DNA from 2 places in the Clostridioides sp. ZZV15-6383 genome. Region 1 is predicted to be linked to the other one. Evidence: riboswitches for the same ligand, from Rfam matches in the RefSeq annotation. Region 1 holds a riboswitch; the other holds the start of a gene.

Region 1 (8,571 bases):
CAACAATATTTTTAATAGCTTTTTCAGGGGTTTTTCCTATAATTTTAAACACTATTCAGGGAGTAAGAGCGATATCAAAAGATTACTATAATGCAGCTAGAAGTATGGGAGCATCACCAATTGTGATATTTACAAATGTAATCGTTCCAGCGTCTCTTCCAGATATACTAACTGGTTCGAGAATTGCTATAAGCACAGGATGGATGTCTGTTATCTGAGCTGAGTTTATAGCTACGAGTGCCGGTCTCGGTTACTCAATGGTACAAGCCCAAACATTAATGCACACAGACGTATTAATTGGACTTATGATATTTGCAGCTTTAATAGGATTTATGATAGATAGGGTATTAAAGTTTATAAACAAAATCCTTTGTAGATGGAGGTTTGCAGATTAATGAAGTTAAGTGTAAGAGGGATAAATAAGACATTTGTAAATAATAAAGTACATACAAAGGTTTTAGAAGATATAAGTATAGATATAGATAATGGACAATTTGTTTGCCTTTTAGGACCATCAGGTTGTGGAAAAACAACTTTACTTACTATAATAGGTGGGTTTCAAAAGTCAGAAAGTGGAGACGTTTTTATAAATGATAAAAAAGTTAAAAAACCGGGAATAGATAGAGCTTTTATATTTCAAAATTATGCTTTATTTCCTTGGAAAACTATAAGAGGCAATGTCCTATTTCCTATGAAACAGCAGAAAATACCAAAGGAAAAGAGAGAAGAAATGTTAGAAGAACTTTTGGTTATGTCAGACTTGAAAGGAAAAGAAAGCCTGTTTCCTCATCAATTATCAGGAGGAATGAAACAAAGGGTAGCCATGATAAGAGCTTTAGCATGTAATCCTGAGGTATTACTAATGGATGAACCATTAGGAGCTGTGGATTTTCAAATGAGACAAAACTTACAAGAAGAACTAGAAAGAATATGGATAAAAAAGAAAATAACTGCTTTAATGGTAACTCATGATGTTGATGAAGCTGTATATATGAGTGATAGAGTTATAGTAATGTCGAGAGATAAAGGAAGAATTCTTGATGACATAAATATAGATATTCCAAGACCTAGGATTAGAGGAAGTCAAAAATATGAAGAGTACAAAAATAAATTAACTGATACTTTATCAAAGTGTTATGAGGTTTAAAGAGGAGTAGGTATGAGTCAAATAGAAAAATATAATAGTTTGGATAACACACAACAAAAAATAAGAATCTCTATTATGGATATGATAATAGATAAGGGTTCTAGTATTAAGCTTCAAGAAGCGACTGAATATATAAGTAAAAAGTTGAAGACAGAAAAACAATATATGAAAAATACACTACAATATTTTATTGATAAAAATATAATGGTTGTTGATGGAGATAGTATAAATTTTATATATCCTGTATCAGCATTGCCAACTAATCATAAAGTAACCTTGAGAGATAATCGGAGTTTTAGTGCAATGTGTGCTATAGATGCTATAGGAACTTCTTGCACATTTAACCAAGATGTAAGAATAAACTCTATTTGTAGTGCTACAGGTAAAGAAATAGAAATAGTTATAAAAAATGAAAAGATTGAGTATGTGAATAATCCGAACTTAAGAGTGCTTCATATAAATCTTGATAAGCATTCAAATTGGGCTGCTAGCTGTTGAAATATAATGAATTTCTTCTGGACGAAGAGTGATTTTGATGCTTGGACAAATGAAGCGGGATTATCAGATGATGAAGATATATATTGCTTAGATATTAATGAAGCAATAGTAGAATCCTATAAAATATTTAAACTCAAACAAAAAGTATTATTATAGATATACATATATGAAAAACTAAAAATGAACTTTAGATAAAAGTTATAGATATGGGGCTGTCTCAAAATAGAGATAAGCCTCTTTTTCATTGTTGAAATGATGAAAATATATTTGATTTCATACAAAAAAGAGTGTCTCATAAACTAAAAAGTTCATTTTGAGACACTCTCATTAAATATATTTAAACATAAAAAATATTTTTAGTTTTTTACATGATTAGATAGCTTTATTAAGTATATATTTATTTATAACCTTTGCAACTCCATTTTCATTATTAGTATCAGTAACATAATCGGCAATTTCCTTTATGCTATTGCGTGCATTTCCCATAGCCACACCAAGACCTGCATACCTTATCATGTGCTGGTCATTTTCTTCATCACCAACAGCAATAGCCTTCTCTATAGGTATATTTAGATTAGCACATAATGTTTTAAGTGCAGTTCCTTTATTAGTAGTTTTACCCAAAAATTCTAGATAAAAAGGAGCAGACCTTACTATAGTATATTTATTGAATAAATTTTTAGGTAGCTGCTGTATGATTTCTTCCAATCTTTCTGGTTCATCAACTATCATAATTTTGCAGATTTTAATAGATTCATCAATTTTATCTTTTTGTATATATTTGACTTCTATATCATTTAACTTCGCTTCATGAAGTGTATACTTACCAGGAGTTTCATTTGGTGTAATTAAATTTGTCATTGTATTTATGTGTATTTTAGTATTATATTTTTTACAAACGTTATTATATATAAAATCAAAGTCATCTAAAGTCATTTCTACATCGTGTATAATTTTCTCACTTTTAACCTCTTGAATAATGGCTCCATTAAAACATATAACGTAATCACCTTCATCTGTTAGATTTAATTGATTTAAAAGCCCTTTTACACCAGGAAGAGGTCTACCTGTTGTTATAACTACTTTAGCTCCAGCCTTTTTTGCTTCTTGAATGGATTCAAATACTTCAGGAGTAATCCTTTTTTGTGTGTTTAATATTGTTCCATCAATATCTAGTGCGATTAATTTGTACATATCAACCTCCAATAAATTATATACTCAATTTTCCTGTGAAAACGTTGACACAACTAGTGTTGAACAAAATTTCAGTGGAAAATATGATTTGTTTTGTATACTATTATATCAAGAGATAAGCAATTTAGAAAGTTTAATAATATTAATTTTTTGATAAAAATATTACTTATGTGAGATGATAATGTAAAAATTTTATTTTTGATAACTCCAGAATTGTTAATTACAAATAATGGTATCGTTTGCATATTTAATGTAAATCTATTTTGTAGAGTTAAAAGTTTTAAATAAATATATTGATGAGAATTTGTTATAGTAATTAGTTTTATATTATAAAATATTGTAATTCCATTAATCATATGTTATTATTCAACAGGGTTACAATATAAAGAATATTTAATATATATATAATAATTTATAAAACTGTGTTACATAGGATATGTAAAGCTATATCTATAAATATAATAAAATAAAGTTGTAAAGGAGTGTTTTAAATGAAATTTTCAGAGTTTAAGTATGAAAGACCCAATTATGACAGTATAAAAAAAGAGTTTTTGGGATGTGTAGAAGATATAAATAACTCTAATGACTATAAAGAGCAGAAAAAAAATATACATAAGATTAATTCATTGAGAAATAAAATAGAAACGTTGTCAAACATAGCATCAATAAGATACAGTATAGATACACTTGATAAATTCTACCAAGAAGAAAAAAATTATTGGGATGAATATATGCCTTTATATGAAGAATTAAATTCACATTTTTATAATGCAATAGTAAATTCAAATTTTAAATATGATTTGACAAAAGAGTTTGGAGAACAATTTTTCACAATAGTAGACTATTCTTTAAAAAGTTTTTCTAAAGAAGTAATAAGTGAAATGCAGGAAGAAAATAAATTGTGCTCAGAGTATACCAGACTTTTAGCATCAGCTGAGATAATGTTTGATGGGAAAATAAGAAATTTATCTGGTATGGGGAAATTCATGTATTCTAAGTGTAGAAAAACGAGAGAACTAGCAAATAAAGCGTATTATAATTTCTTTGAAGAAAATGAGTCTAAATTTGATGATATATTTGATAAATTGGTTAAAGTTAGAGATAAGATATCTAAAAAACTAGGTTTTGAAGATTTTGTAGAGCTTGGATACATTAGAATGATGAGAAGTGACTACAGAGAAGATATGATAAAAAATGTTAGAAAACAAGTATTAAAATATGTTGTTCCAATGGCCAATGAACTTTATGAAAAACAAGCTAAAAGGATTGGTCTAGAGTATTTAAGTTACATAGATGAAGGCGTGGAATTTTTAACAGGAAATGCAAGTTTAAAGGGAGATTCAAAATACATAGTTCAAAATGGTAAAACAATGTATTCTGAGTTGTCAGAAGAAACAGATGAATTTTTTAATTTTATGTTAGAAAATGAACTTATGGATTTAGAAACAAAGAAAGGAAAAGGAGCTGGAGGGTATTGCACCTATATACCAGATTACAAGTCACCATTTATTTTTTCTAACTTTAATCAAACAGCTGATGATATAGATGTATTAACACATGAAGCAGGACATGCATTTCAGTTGTATATGTCTAGATGGATTGATATGCCGGAAATTAATTTTCCAACACTTGACAGTTGTGAAATCCATTCAATGAGTATGGAATTTATAACATGGCCATGGATGGATTTATTTTTTAAAGAAGATACAGATAAATATAAATTCACTCATCTATCATCTGCAATTAAATTTATACCTTATGGAGTAATTGTTGATGAATTTCAACATTATGTTTATAAAAATCCTAATATGGATAAGTCAAAAAGAAAAGAAATTTGGAAATTTTTAGAGAAAAAATACTTACCTCATAGAAAGTATGATGATAATTCTTTTTTAGAGAGAGGTTGTTGGTGGTTTAAGCAAGGTCATATATTTAAAAATCCGTTTTATTACATAGATTATGTACTAGCTCAAATTTGTGCATTACAATTTTGGAAAAAAATGATTCAAGATAGGGATGCAGGATGGCAAGATTATATAAATATCTGTAAAGTTGGAGGAACAAAATCATTTTTAGACATTGTGAGTATGGGAAATTTGTATTCTCCATTTGATGATGACTGTATTAAATCTATTATAGGTGATGTTAAATCCTGGTTTGATGAAGTAAATGACAGCAAATTATAAAAAATTATGAGAATTTTATTGTATAAATGTAAAAAATTAAAAAATACATAAAAAATAAATATTTGTTTTAAAAATAGTCTTATTTTTAACCAATTTGATAAAATAAACCAAAAAAGGTTTGAACTTTAAAAAAAAAGAAAATACAGGAAATATGTAATATCAACACTTGGAAAAAAAAGTGAAAATGTATACAAAATACATATAAAAAAACTATTGCAAATTTTATAGAATGTTTATATACTTAAGTCAACAGAGATAGAAAAAAGCTATTTATAAAAAACACAAGGATAAATTGCTTAATTTTCAATTTTCTGAAAAAATAATAATCCGGCTGAAGAGTATGGGAGACTGCTTTATAAAAAAGCGACCGAAGGGACAAATTTAATCTTATTTACCCAAAAGATTAGATGAAATTCTCAGGTAAAGATGACTGTACTTGGACGGGGCTCTGAAAATGATTTTAACAGGGAAGGCAAATTGGGAGATTTGTTTTTCCTGTTTTTTATTTATCAAGTAATAAATAAAAGTTTGAAAGAGAGTAAAAAATGATAATAATTACAAATAATCCAAAAGTAAAAGAAGAAGTTCAAGACAGAGAAGTTTTGTTTAAAGATACAACTTATATTGGTATCTTAGAAGCAAGTAGAGATTTGATACATGAAGGGTATGAACTTTTATCTCATCCACTCTATGGGAGTGTAAAACCAAATGAAACACCTTACAGAACTGTTATACTAAAGAAAGGAAATCGTTTGGATATAAACTCTTTGACCTTAATTGAAGAAGCAATCATCACTGCAAGTAAATTTCAGAATAATAAAAAGACTCCAAAATGGACAGAAAGTGTTCAAGATGACTTTAGAGTAATTGATTATGATATATTCTATAATACAATACAAAGAATGCAGTATGAATAAATAAGTTTGTTAAAAAGTTGTTAAAGTAGCCTAAATATTAAATCTAATTTAATATTAAATAAAATGAGAAATTTAATTGGGGAGGATAAGTCAAAATGGAAAATGTGTATGACTTAGTAATAATTGGTTCAGGACCAGCAGGGCTTGCAGCAGGTCTTTATGGAGCAAGAGCAAAGTTGAAAACTCTAATCCTAGAAAAAGACAAGACTGGTGGACAAATTGTAATAACACATGAGATTGCAAATTATCCAGGGTCAGTTCCAAATGCAACAGGTCCAAGTTTAATAGCTAGAATGGTTGAACAATGTAAAGAGTTTGGAGCAGAGATGCTAAGAGACAACATTGTAGATACTGAACTAGATGGAGATATAAAAGTTTTAAAAGGGGAAAAAGCAGAATATAGAGCAAAAGCAGTAATAATAGGAACAGGAGCAACTCCAAGAAAAATTGGTTGTCCTGGAGAAAAAGAACTTACTGGTAAAGGGGTTTCATACTGTGCAACTTGTGATGCAGATTTCTTTGAAGATTTTGAAGTATTTGTTGTAGGCGGAGGAGATAGTGCATTAGAAGAAGCGATGTATTTAACTAAATTTGCTAGAAAAGTAACAATTGTACATAGAAGACAAGGATTTAGATGTGCTAAAAGTGTTGAAGAAAAAGCAAAAGCTAATCCAAAGATAGAATTTTTATTAGATACAGTAATAGAAGAAATCAAAGGTGATGGAATATTAGAGTCAGTTGTATTCAAAAACAAAGTTACTGGAGAAACTCATGAATACTTTGCAGATGAAGAAGATGGAACAATGGGAGTATTTGTTTTCGTTGGATTAGATGCTCAAACTGATTTATTCAAAGGCAAAGTTGATATGGATGAAAAAGGTTATATAATAACTGATGAAGATATGAAAACTAATATACCAGGAGTATTTGCAGCAGGAGATTGCAGATCTAAAACTCTAAGACAGGTTGTAACAGCAACTAATGATGGAGCAATTGCATCTATAGTAGCTGAGAAATATATTGACGAAAAATTTGGAAACTAGAGTCTGTAAATTAAATTCAATAAATAATATTTAAAATAAAATAAAAATTTCAAGGGGGAATAAGAAAATGTTAGATTTAGATAAGGCTACATTTGAAGAAGAAGTTTTAAATGCAGAAGGTTTTGTATTTGTTGATTTTTGGAGTGAAGGTTGTGAGCCTTGTAAAGCTTTAATGCCAGATGTTCATAAATTAGCTGAGACTTATGGAGATAAGATAAAATTCTGTAAGATGGATACAACAAAAGCTAGAAGATTAGCTATAAAACAAAAAGTATTAGGTCTTCCAACTATGGCTATATACAAAGATGGGGAAAAAGTAGACGAAGTTACTAAGGATGATGCTACAGTTTCTAATATAGAAGAAATGATTAAAAAATATCTTTAATATATTGATAAAGTATTAACATCAAAAGAAAAAATTTATTTTAGTCTGAAGATAAAAGAAAAGTGTTTTTATGTCTAAGTTTGTTAAAAAAATAATTTTAGATAAAATAATTTTTTTACAATAAATATTTTTTATTAATGAAATAAATATTTGAAACATAAAAACAGAATATAAAAATATCTTTAAGATAAGTTGTAAAATGATATAATTTTGAGAAAAACTCAAATGCATATACACAAATTAAATAACAGGAGGTGCAAGTATGCGTCTTGAATTAGGGAAAATCTTTATAAAAGATATTCAATTTGGTGATGTAACAGAAGTAAAAGATGGAGTATTATTCATCAATAAGCAAGAGATGCTACAAGAAATTGGTGGAGATGAGCACATCAAATCTATAAATATAGAATTAGCTCGTCCAGGTGAAAGCGTAAGAATAACACCTGTAAAAGATGTTATTGAGCCAAGAGTAAAAGTTGAAGGTAATGGGGGAATATTCCCAGGCATCATGTCTAAAGTTGACACTGTAGGAGAAGGAAAAACTCATGCTTTAAAAGGTGTAGCTGTTGTAACTACTGGAAAAATAGTAGGTTTCCAAGAAGGTATAATAGATATGACTGGAGAAGGAGCTAAGTACACTCCATTTTCTAAATTAAATAATGTAGTAGTAATAGCTGAACCTATTGATGGTTTAAAACAATATGCTCATGAAAAAGCTGTTAGAATGATAGGATTCAAAGCAGCAATGTATTTAGGAGAAGTAGCAAGAAATCTTACTCCAGATGAAGTTTCAGTATATGAAACTAAACCTCTTCTTGAATCAATAAAAGAATATCCAGAGCTTCCAAAAGTAGGATATGTTTATATGCTTCAGACTCAAGGTTTATTACATGATACTTATGTGTATGGAGTAGATGCAAAACAAATAGTACCAACTTTATTATATCCAACAGAATTAATGGACGGAGCAATTGTAAGTGGTAACTGTGTTTCTGCATGTGATAAAAACCCAAGTTATGTTCACATAAATAATGGGGTTGTTGAAGATTTATATGCAAGACATGGCAAAGATATAAACTTTGTGGGTGTAATTATAACGAATGAAAATGTTTACCTAGCAGATAAAGAAAGATCTTCAAACTGGACTTCTAAATTATGTAAATATTTAGGATTAGATGCAGTTATAGTTTCACAAGAAGGT
Region 2 (8,549 bases), on a different contig from region 1:
ATAGTAAAATTTATTAGTTTATTTACAACTTTATCTAAAGTACCCTCTTTTGCCATCTCTGTAATAATAGTTTTATGGTTGTATTTTAAATCTTCTTTTATATCCTGTAAATCATCAGATATTTGTAATAAAAATCCATAGCCGATACAAAACTCTATTTCTTCCTTTGTCATCAATCCACTTATTAAATATCCATCTACTAAAACAGACGAGCCACCTTTTTCAATGGAAATGGATAATAAATCTTCCTTACACAAATGATTTTCATCGTTTTGTTGTTTTAAACTCTTTACTTGACTTTTAAATATTAATAATAGTGATTCATAGACTTCTGTAAACTTTTCTCTAGAATATACACTTTCAATATAATCTATCATTTGAGATACTTTACTTTCATGATAGTTATTAGATTTAATGTGTTCTCCCAAGAGCCTTTTTTCTAACCAGTTATTAAATAAAATCTTATCAGTTTTATTTATACTTGTATTGTCTAAATAATTATCAGTATATGGATATAACATGCTATATGCAAAGTTAGCTTTTGAATAATAGACCTCTTTACCAAATAATAATTGTAATGCATTTGAAATCCATACATTCCTCATAGCTTGCATAATATCCCCTATAGGTAAATCACCATCAAATTTTCTAGCATCTCTAATAAATTGTTTTGTTATATCTAAAAATTTTTTTCTATCTTCCACATCCATTTTTTCTAACTTAAAAATATTTTCTTTTTCTAATGTCTTTTGTAAGAAAGCTTCACCCTTTTTTGCCCACATTTTTCTCAATACAAAGTCACTTGGATACTTTTCTAAATGAACTGATATTGTATTTATCAATTTATCCAATTCTTTTTCACTCTTTTTTTGTGAATCCTTACTATATGTTTCTATATTGTCAAATAATTCAACACTTAAATTATTCCATGTATTCTCACACTCTTTACAATAATATTTAAATATATCCCTCAAATCCATTTAACAGCCCTACTTTCATGCCTAAATTATATGCTATATTATACCAGTACATATAACTAATATACAATTAAAATTATAATTGTGTATAATAATAACTTTAAAATTATTTATTTTTTAGTTTAGCTAATGCTTCTGCAAATGGATTATTAAATGTTTCTTGATTTTTATTTTGATTTTTTAAATATTGATTAACATCTTTTTTTGATGCCTTCTTTTTTTCTTCTTGCTTTCTCTTATTGAAAGAAGAAAGCTTTTCTCTGTATCCACAGCTACAAGTGAAGATTCTTCCCTCACCTTCTCCACGAAGTTCTAATTTTTTATGACAGTTAGGGCATCTTGAATTAGTTACTTGTGATATAGTTTTTCTAGTGTTACACTCTCTATCTTCACAAATCAGCATTTTGCCTTTCTTACCATTTACCTCTAACATGAATTTACCACACTCTGGACATCTATTTTTAGTTAAGTTATCATGTTTAAATTTATTATCACTATTTTTTATTTCTAAAACAATATCTTTTGAATAATCTTTCATGTTATTTATAAAGGTATCTTTACTAAGTTTTCCCTTTGAAATATCCAATAACTTCTTTTCCCATGAAGCTGTAAGTTCTGGTGTCTTCAAATCTATCGGAACTAAATCTAATAATTGTCTACCTTTTGATGTTATATATATATCTTTATTTTTCTTTTCCATTAAAAATGAATTGAATAATTTTTCTATTATATCTGCTCTTGTAGCAACTGTCCCAAGACCATTTTTTTCCATAGCTGTCAATAATGTACCCTCATTTAAGTATGGTGGTGGATTTGTTTTACCTGAATTTATCTTTAATCCCTTAACTTTAAGTATGTCTTTTTCTAAAACATTTGGTATACTTTCATACTCATCTTCATCTTCAATATCTTTATAATTTTCCTTCCAACCTAAATTTATTACTTTATTTCCCTTAGCCTTAAATATTTCGCCTTCTACAGTTGCATTTATAGTTGTCTGTTCATATTCAAAAGGAGGAGACAGTACTGCTAAAAATCTTTTTACTACAAGATTATATATTTTTCGCTCTTTATCACTAAAATCACTCATAAAGACTTTCTGCTCCGTTGGTATTATTGCATGATGGTCTGTTACCTTTGAATTATCAACAAATGATTTATTAGCTGTAATATTACTTTTTAATAATTTATTACAAATTTTTGAATAATCGCTAACATTTACAGCTTTTATTCTATCTTTCAATGTTCCAACAATATCTGAAGTTAGGTATCTAGAATCAGTTCTAGGATAAGTAAGTACTTTATGATACTCATATAGTTTTTGCATTATAGATAATGTTTCTTTTGCTGAAAATCCAAACATTTTATTTGCATCTCTTTGTAACTCTGTTAAATCATAGAGTGCAGGTGAATATTTTTTCTTATATGACTTACTTACTTCAGATATTTTTATGTCTAAATTTTTTATTTTTTCCAATATGCTCTCTATCTTTTCCTTACTAAATGTTGAGGAGCCACTATTCTTATCATTCCAAATAAACTTTATATCTGAACTTCCCTTTGTAGCGATTAATTCCAATCCATAATACTCTTTAGGTTTGAAATTTCTTATTTCCTCTTCTCTCTTAAGCAACATTGCAAGAGTAGGAGTTTGAACTCTTCCACAAGAAAGTTGTGCATTGTACTTTGTTGTCAAAGCTCTAGTTGCATTTATTCCAATAATCCAATCAGCTTCTGCTCGTGCTATTGCTGAATAGTATAAATTTTCATATTCTTTTCCAGCTTTTAATTTCGCAAATCCTTCTTTTATTGCTTTGTCTGTACTTGAAGAAATCCAAAGGCGCTTTAGAGGTTTTTTTACTTGTGATTTTTCTATTATCCACCTTGCTACAAGTTCTCCTTCACGACCTGCATCTGTTGCTATAACTATTTCATCTATATCATTTCTATTCATTTGAGTTTTGACTGTATTAAACTGTTTTCCACTCTTTTTTATTACAACAGTCTTCAGGTGCTTAGGAAGTATTGGCAAGTCTTCTAAGCTCCATGATTTATATCTTTCTCCATAACTTTCAGGGTCAGCAAGTGTAACTAAATGACCTAATGCCCAAGTTACCACATACTTTGAACCCTCTATATATCCGTTTTTTTCATTTTTTGACCCTAAAACTTTTGCTATATCTCTTCCAACAGAAGGCTTTTCTGCCAGTACTAATACTTTTCCCATCTAAAAATACTTCCTTTCTCTATGCTTAATCTCATATTACGATTAAAATCTAAATAAATAGAACTTTTCTTAATATCGTAACTATAATATTACCATAATTTAATCATATCTAATTAATTATTTAAAACTTTCTTATTTTTTTATTTAAAACTTATCTTATTTCTAATTTGTATACCTATTATAGAATCCATTTTCACGTATATTACTTATATTTATAAGTTTATAATTCGTAAATAGGCATACATTTTTATATTTTTTCTTTGTTTTTTAAATTTTCAGTTGACAAAACATAAAAACTTATATTAATATTATTAATACAATAAGCTATGACAAATCAATATCCGGTTAAGATTTTATAGAAGAGTTGCTATACAGCACACCGAAGGAGTAACACTCTCAGGTACTTTTAAAAGTAGGACTGTAAAATTTACGGAACTCTGGAGAGACCCATTATGGGCGCCGAAGGGGCAAGGCTTTTATGCTCAATCTCTCAGGCAAAAGGACAGGGATTATCTACCAAAACTAGTATTTATTAATACTTTTATTTTGGTTGCTAATTAGTGTATATCCAGAGCTGAATCTTTTTTAGATTTAGCTTTTTTTATTACACTAGAAATTATTAATAAATTATACTTATTTCCTGTCAATTACTTCATTAAAAATTCTATTGATTATGTAAAGCAAAAAAATGAGGGAGTGTTTTTATGAATCTAATTGATGTTTTAAACAAAGTTGATGCTTTTATTTGGGGACCACCCCTACTAGTATTGCTAGTTGGTACTGGTATACTACTTACTGTTAAACTTGGAGTTATACAAATAATTAAACTTCCAAGAGCTCTTAAGTTAATATTCTCTGCTGAAAACAAAGGTAGTGGTGATGTTTCAAGTTTTGCAGCTTTATGTACTGCACTAGCTGCTACAGTTGGTACTGGTAATATTGTTGGTGTTGCTACAGCTATTAAAGCTGGTGGACCTGGTGCACTTTTTTGGATGTGGATAGCAGCTTTCTTTGGAATGGCTACTAAGTATTCAGAAGGTGTTCTTGCAATAAAATACAGAACTAAAGATAAAAATGGTCAAGTGTCTGGTGGACCAATGTACTACATAGTAAATGGTATGGGGGAAAAATGGAGACCTCTTGCAATATTTTTCGCTATAAGTGGTATATTAGTTGCACTTTTAGGAATAGGTACTTTTACTCAAGTAAATTCAATAACAGATGCTATAAATAATAGTTTTGGAGTAGACCCTAGAATCACAGGTGTTGTATTAGCAGTATTTGTAGCTTTAGTTGTATTTGGAGGTCTTAAAAGTATATCTAATGTAGCTACTAAGATAGTACCTTTTATGGCGGTTATATATATCGTAATCTGTGGAATCATTTTACTATCTTTTTGGAATAAAATTCCTGAAACTTTTATGCTAATAATCAAAAGTGCATTTACACCTACTGCTGCTACTGGTGGTTTTCTAGGAGCAACTATGTCGCTAGCAATTAGAAATGGTATAGCTCGTGGTGTATTTTCAAATGAATCTGGTCTAGGTAGTGCTCCAATAGCTGCAGCAGCTGCTAAAACTGAATGGCCAGCAGAACAAGGTCTTATATCTATGACAGGTACTTTTATAGACACTATTATAATCTGTACTCTTACTGGATTCTCTCTTGTTATTTCAGGAGTATGGTGTTCAGACCTAAATGGAGCTGTTATGACACAAGCAGCTTTTAATGGAGCAATTCCTACATTTGGACCAATATTACTTACAGTTAGTTTAACATTATTTGCATTTACTACAATTTTAGGATGGAGTTATTATGGAGAAAGATGTTTTGAATTCCTATTTGGTGTAAGAGGTATGAATGGGTATAGAACTGTATTTGTAGCTATGGTGTTATTAGGTGCATTCTTAAAATTAGAAGTTGTTTGGATAATTGCTGATATCGTAAATGGACTTATGGCAATACCTAACCTGATAGCTTTACTTGCACTATCTCCTATAATAGTCTCTGAAACTAAAAAATATTTTGAACATATAAATTCTCCAGAAAATCAGATAAAGAAAAATGCATAAATAAAAAGTATAGAATTCCAAGTCAATTTTATATGACTTTGGAATTCTATATTCTTTTTAAAAAATATAGTAATTAATATAAGATAAGATAGTAATTGACATAAATAGTACATATATTTTAATTAATCACTTCAATAAAAATTGCTTAGATTAAAATTTTATTTCTTCTGGGTATTTCCATGAGTTAAATTCATCAACATCTACTACTTCAAGCTCTTTAAACTGATTTAACACTAAAGACCGATAATATATTTCTGCTACCTCTTCTACATATCTTGATTTTAATAATGCCTCATCTAAATCATCACCTACAGTTGTTAGACCATGCCTTTCTAGTAAACATGCATCTGTATCTAACAATAATTTTGAAACACTTTTAGCTAATTTTAAAGTTCCTGGTCTTTCATATGGAGCAATATCTACATAACCACCATAGTTAACTGATTCATATACAATTGGTATAATTGGTTTCTTTGCTACTGAAAATGTTGTTGCATATAAAGAATGAGTATGTGATATAGCATTTACATTTTCCCTTATTTTATATATTTCAATATGCATCAACACCTCACTACTTGGTTTAATGCCTTTCTGAACCTCTATTATATTTCCATCTAAATCTAAAACACAAATATGCTCAACTTTTAATTCTTCTCTTCCTATACCTGAGGGTGTTATAAGTATATATCCAGTATCTTTATCTCTAATACTAAAATTGCCAGCTTTTTCTTTACATAAACCATAATGTTCTGCTTTAATTGCTATTTCCACAATTTTGACCTTTAAAGACTCTAGCATAATTCACCTCCAAGTAATTATTTTTGACCATAGTATGCATTTTTTCCATGCTTTCTTGAAAAATGCTTATTCATAAGTACCTTCTCCATAATATTATCAGGACTCATTAACTCTGTATAATAGGCCATCTTTGCAACTTCTTCTAAAACTACTGCATTATGGACAGCCTCATTTGCACTTTTTCCCCATGTAAAAGGTCCATGGTCATTCACAATTATTCCTGGACAATGAATTGGGTTTTTTCCCATAAATTCTTCAACAATTACATTTCCAGTTTCTTTTTCGTATTCACTGCAAATTTCTTCTTTAGTCATTTTTCTGGTACATGGTATACTTCCATAAAAATAATCTGCATGAGTAGTACCACATGCTGGTATAGATTTCCCTATTTGAGCCCATATTGTGGCCCAACTTGAATGTGTATGTACGATTCCCCCTAACTCTTCAAATTCTTTATATAAAACTAGATGAGTTGGAGTATCTGAAGAAGGTCTTAATTTACCATCAACTACATTTCCGTCTAAGTCAACTACTACCATATCTTCTACAGCCATACTGCTATACTCTACACCACTTGGTTTTATGACTACTAATCCTTTTTCTCTATCTATCCCACTTACATTTCCCCAAGTATAAGTAATTAGTCCTTTCTCAGGTAATTCTAAATTTGCTTTTAATACCTCTTCTTTTAAATTTTCTAACATTTTTCTTCCTCCTATATTTTATTTGGAAAAATTATTTTTATTTTATTTAATGTCGTAATTATAAAATTTAATAATTTTTTATATTTATTTATTAAATTTTCATATTTCTACTAGGATTTTATTAAAATTAATCTCTCTCTTGCTCATTTTACTTAAAAAATCACCAACTTCATTAAGACCTATTCTATGTGAAATCATCGGTTTAAAAACAATATCACCTTTTCCCATAAAATCCAAAGTTGCTCTCCATGCTCTTCCAGGATAAGGACTTGTATATGAATTCCAAGAACCTTTCAAAGTAAGTTCCCCACGTAATATACACTCAGTAGCTTCTACACCGAGTGGCAATTCTGTGTGTGATATACCCACAAACACTATAGTTCCTCTCTTTTTTGCTACAAGCAGAGATTGTTCTTGTGTAAATCTGCTACCAGCAGTCTCTATTACAACATCAGCACCACCATTTGTTATTTTTTTTATTTCTTTAATTACATTTACTTCTTTTGAATTCAATGTATAATTCGCTCCTAAAGACTTAGAAATTTCTAACTTTTCATTAAATATATCAACAGCTATAATCTTAGATGCTCCAAACACCTTTGCCCATTGTATAGTAAATTGACCTATTGGACCACATCCCAGCACAACTACACTATCTCCTACTTTAATATCGGACTTTGAAATCCCATGATAAGCTATAGTTGCTGGTTCAATTCCAGCAGCAGTTTCATAGTCTAATGTATCTGGTAGTTTTAAAATATGTTCTTCTGGAACTCTTACATACTCTGCCAATGCTCCATTTACTCTTGTTCCAATTATATTGTAATCATCACACAAACCAAAATTACCTTCCTTACAGTAGTCACATTCTCCACAAGGTACTAATGGTGCAACAGCTACTCTATCCCCTATATTAATATGTTTTACTTTTTCTCCAATTTTAACAACTTCACCAGAAAATTCATGCCCTAAAATTAATGGATATGATGTATTTCCACTCAAACCACTTACCATAGACCTAGGTAAATCTGAACCACATATTCCAACATACTTTACATTTACAAGTACTTCTGTATTTGTTATTTCTGGTATACCTACCATTTCGTATCTGACATCACCTACATTGTATAATACTGATGCTCTCATTTTATCTTCCATATAAATATCTCCTTTCATGCTATATAACTCTATATAGCAATATCTATGCCATACAAAAGATAAATAGTTTATTCAGGTAAATACCTTATATACAAGGCATTTTGTCAATGAGAATTACATTTTATAAAATCAAATTACATTACTGTATAGACATAAAAAAATATGTTTTTAATATCATGCTATACAGAAAAAGTTAAATAAATACAAAAAATTATAATTGCAAATATTACCAAAATAAAAAGAAGTTTACATTTCATTTAAATATTTCTCAGATATTACCTGATACTTATATAAAATCAGCTATAAACTCCTTTATTTACTATTATCTCATTTTTATAAACTTAAACTATTACAGGCTCTTCTTCTATATTCTTAAGTGCTTGTTTTTCTAGATATTCGAGTATGCCTGCTTTATTCTTTCTAAATAATGCCCACAGAACAAAGTAAATTACAACTACAAGACCTATATAAATTGGATTTGCACTTAGAAATGCAAAGAAAACTAATCCCATCAAAGGTTTTCCTAGTATATTAAAACTTGTTATCAACATTGCTCCTGCTGGTATGGCAACCCCTATACTTGTAGCCATATCTGTGAATAATGGTGCTGTAG

Evidence for each region. Region 1 has a riboswitch for glycine ahead of KGF42_RS12600 (GrdX family protein). Riboswitches for the same ligand answer to the same signal wherever they lie in the genome.
Region 2: it holds a riboswitch for glycine, as region 1 does, so the genes downstream of both, KGF42_RS16215 (alanine/glycine:cation symporter family protein) here and KGF42_RS12600 (GrdX family protein) in region 1, are expected to answer to the same signal.

Annotation. Positions count from the first base shown of each region.
Region 1 covers NZ_JAGWCV010000033.1:26,854-35,424, forward strand. Annotated here, with positions in the region: gene saoP (ABC transporter permease subunit SaoP) at 1-395, shown strand, start outside; gene saoA (ABC transporter ATP-binding protein SaoA) at 395-1,147, shown strand; gene saoL (MerB-like organometallic lyase SaoL) at 1,160-1,801, shown strand; gene yidA (sugar-phosphatase) at 2,018-2,839, opposite strand; gene KGF42_RS12595 (M3 family oligoendopeptidase) at 3,331-5,025, shown strand; glycine riboswitch at 5,357-5,468, shown strand; gene KGF42_RS12600 (GrdX family protein) at 5,571-5,942, shown strand; gene trxB (thioredoxin-disulfide reductase) at 6,038-6,985, shown strand; gene trxA (thioredoxin TrxA) at 7,053-7,370, shown strand; gene KGF42_RS12615 (glycine/sarcosine/betaine reductase component B subunit) at 7,633-8,571, shown strand, end outside.
Region 2 covers NZ_JAGWCV010000059.1:523-9,071, forward strand. Annotated here, with positions in the region: gene KGF42_RS16205 (flagellar protein FliS) at 1-980, opposite strand, end outside; gene KGF42_RS16210 (DNA topoisomerase III) at 1,084-3,204, opposite strand; glycine riboswitch at 3,632-3,720, shown strand; gene KGF42_RS16215 (alanine/glycine:cation symporter family protein) at 3,909-5,276, shown strand; gene KGF42_RS16220 (class II aldolase/adducin family protein) at 5,427-6,074, opposite strand; gene araD (L-ribulose-5-phosphate 4-epimerase) at 6,092-6,778, opposite strand; gene KGF42_RS16230 (galactitol-1-phosphate 5-dehydrogenase) at 6,878-7,936, opposite strand; gene KGF42_RS16235 (PTS transporter subunit IIC) at 8,278-8,549, opposite strand, start outside.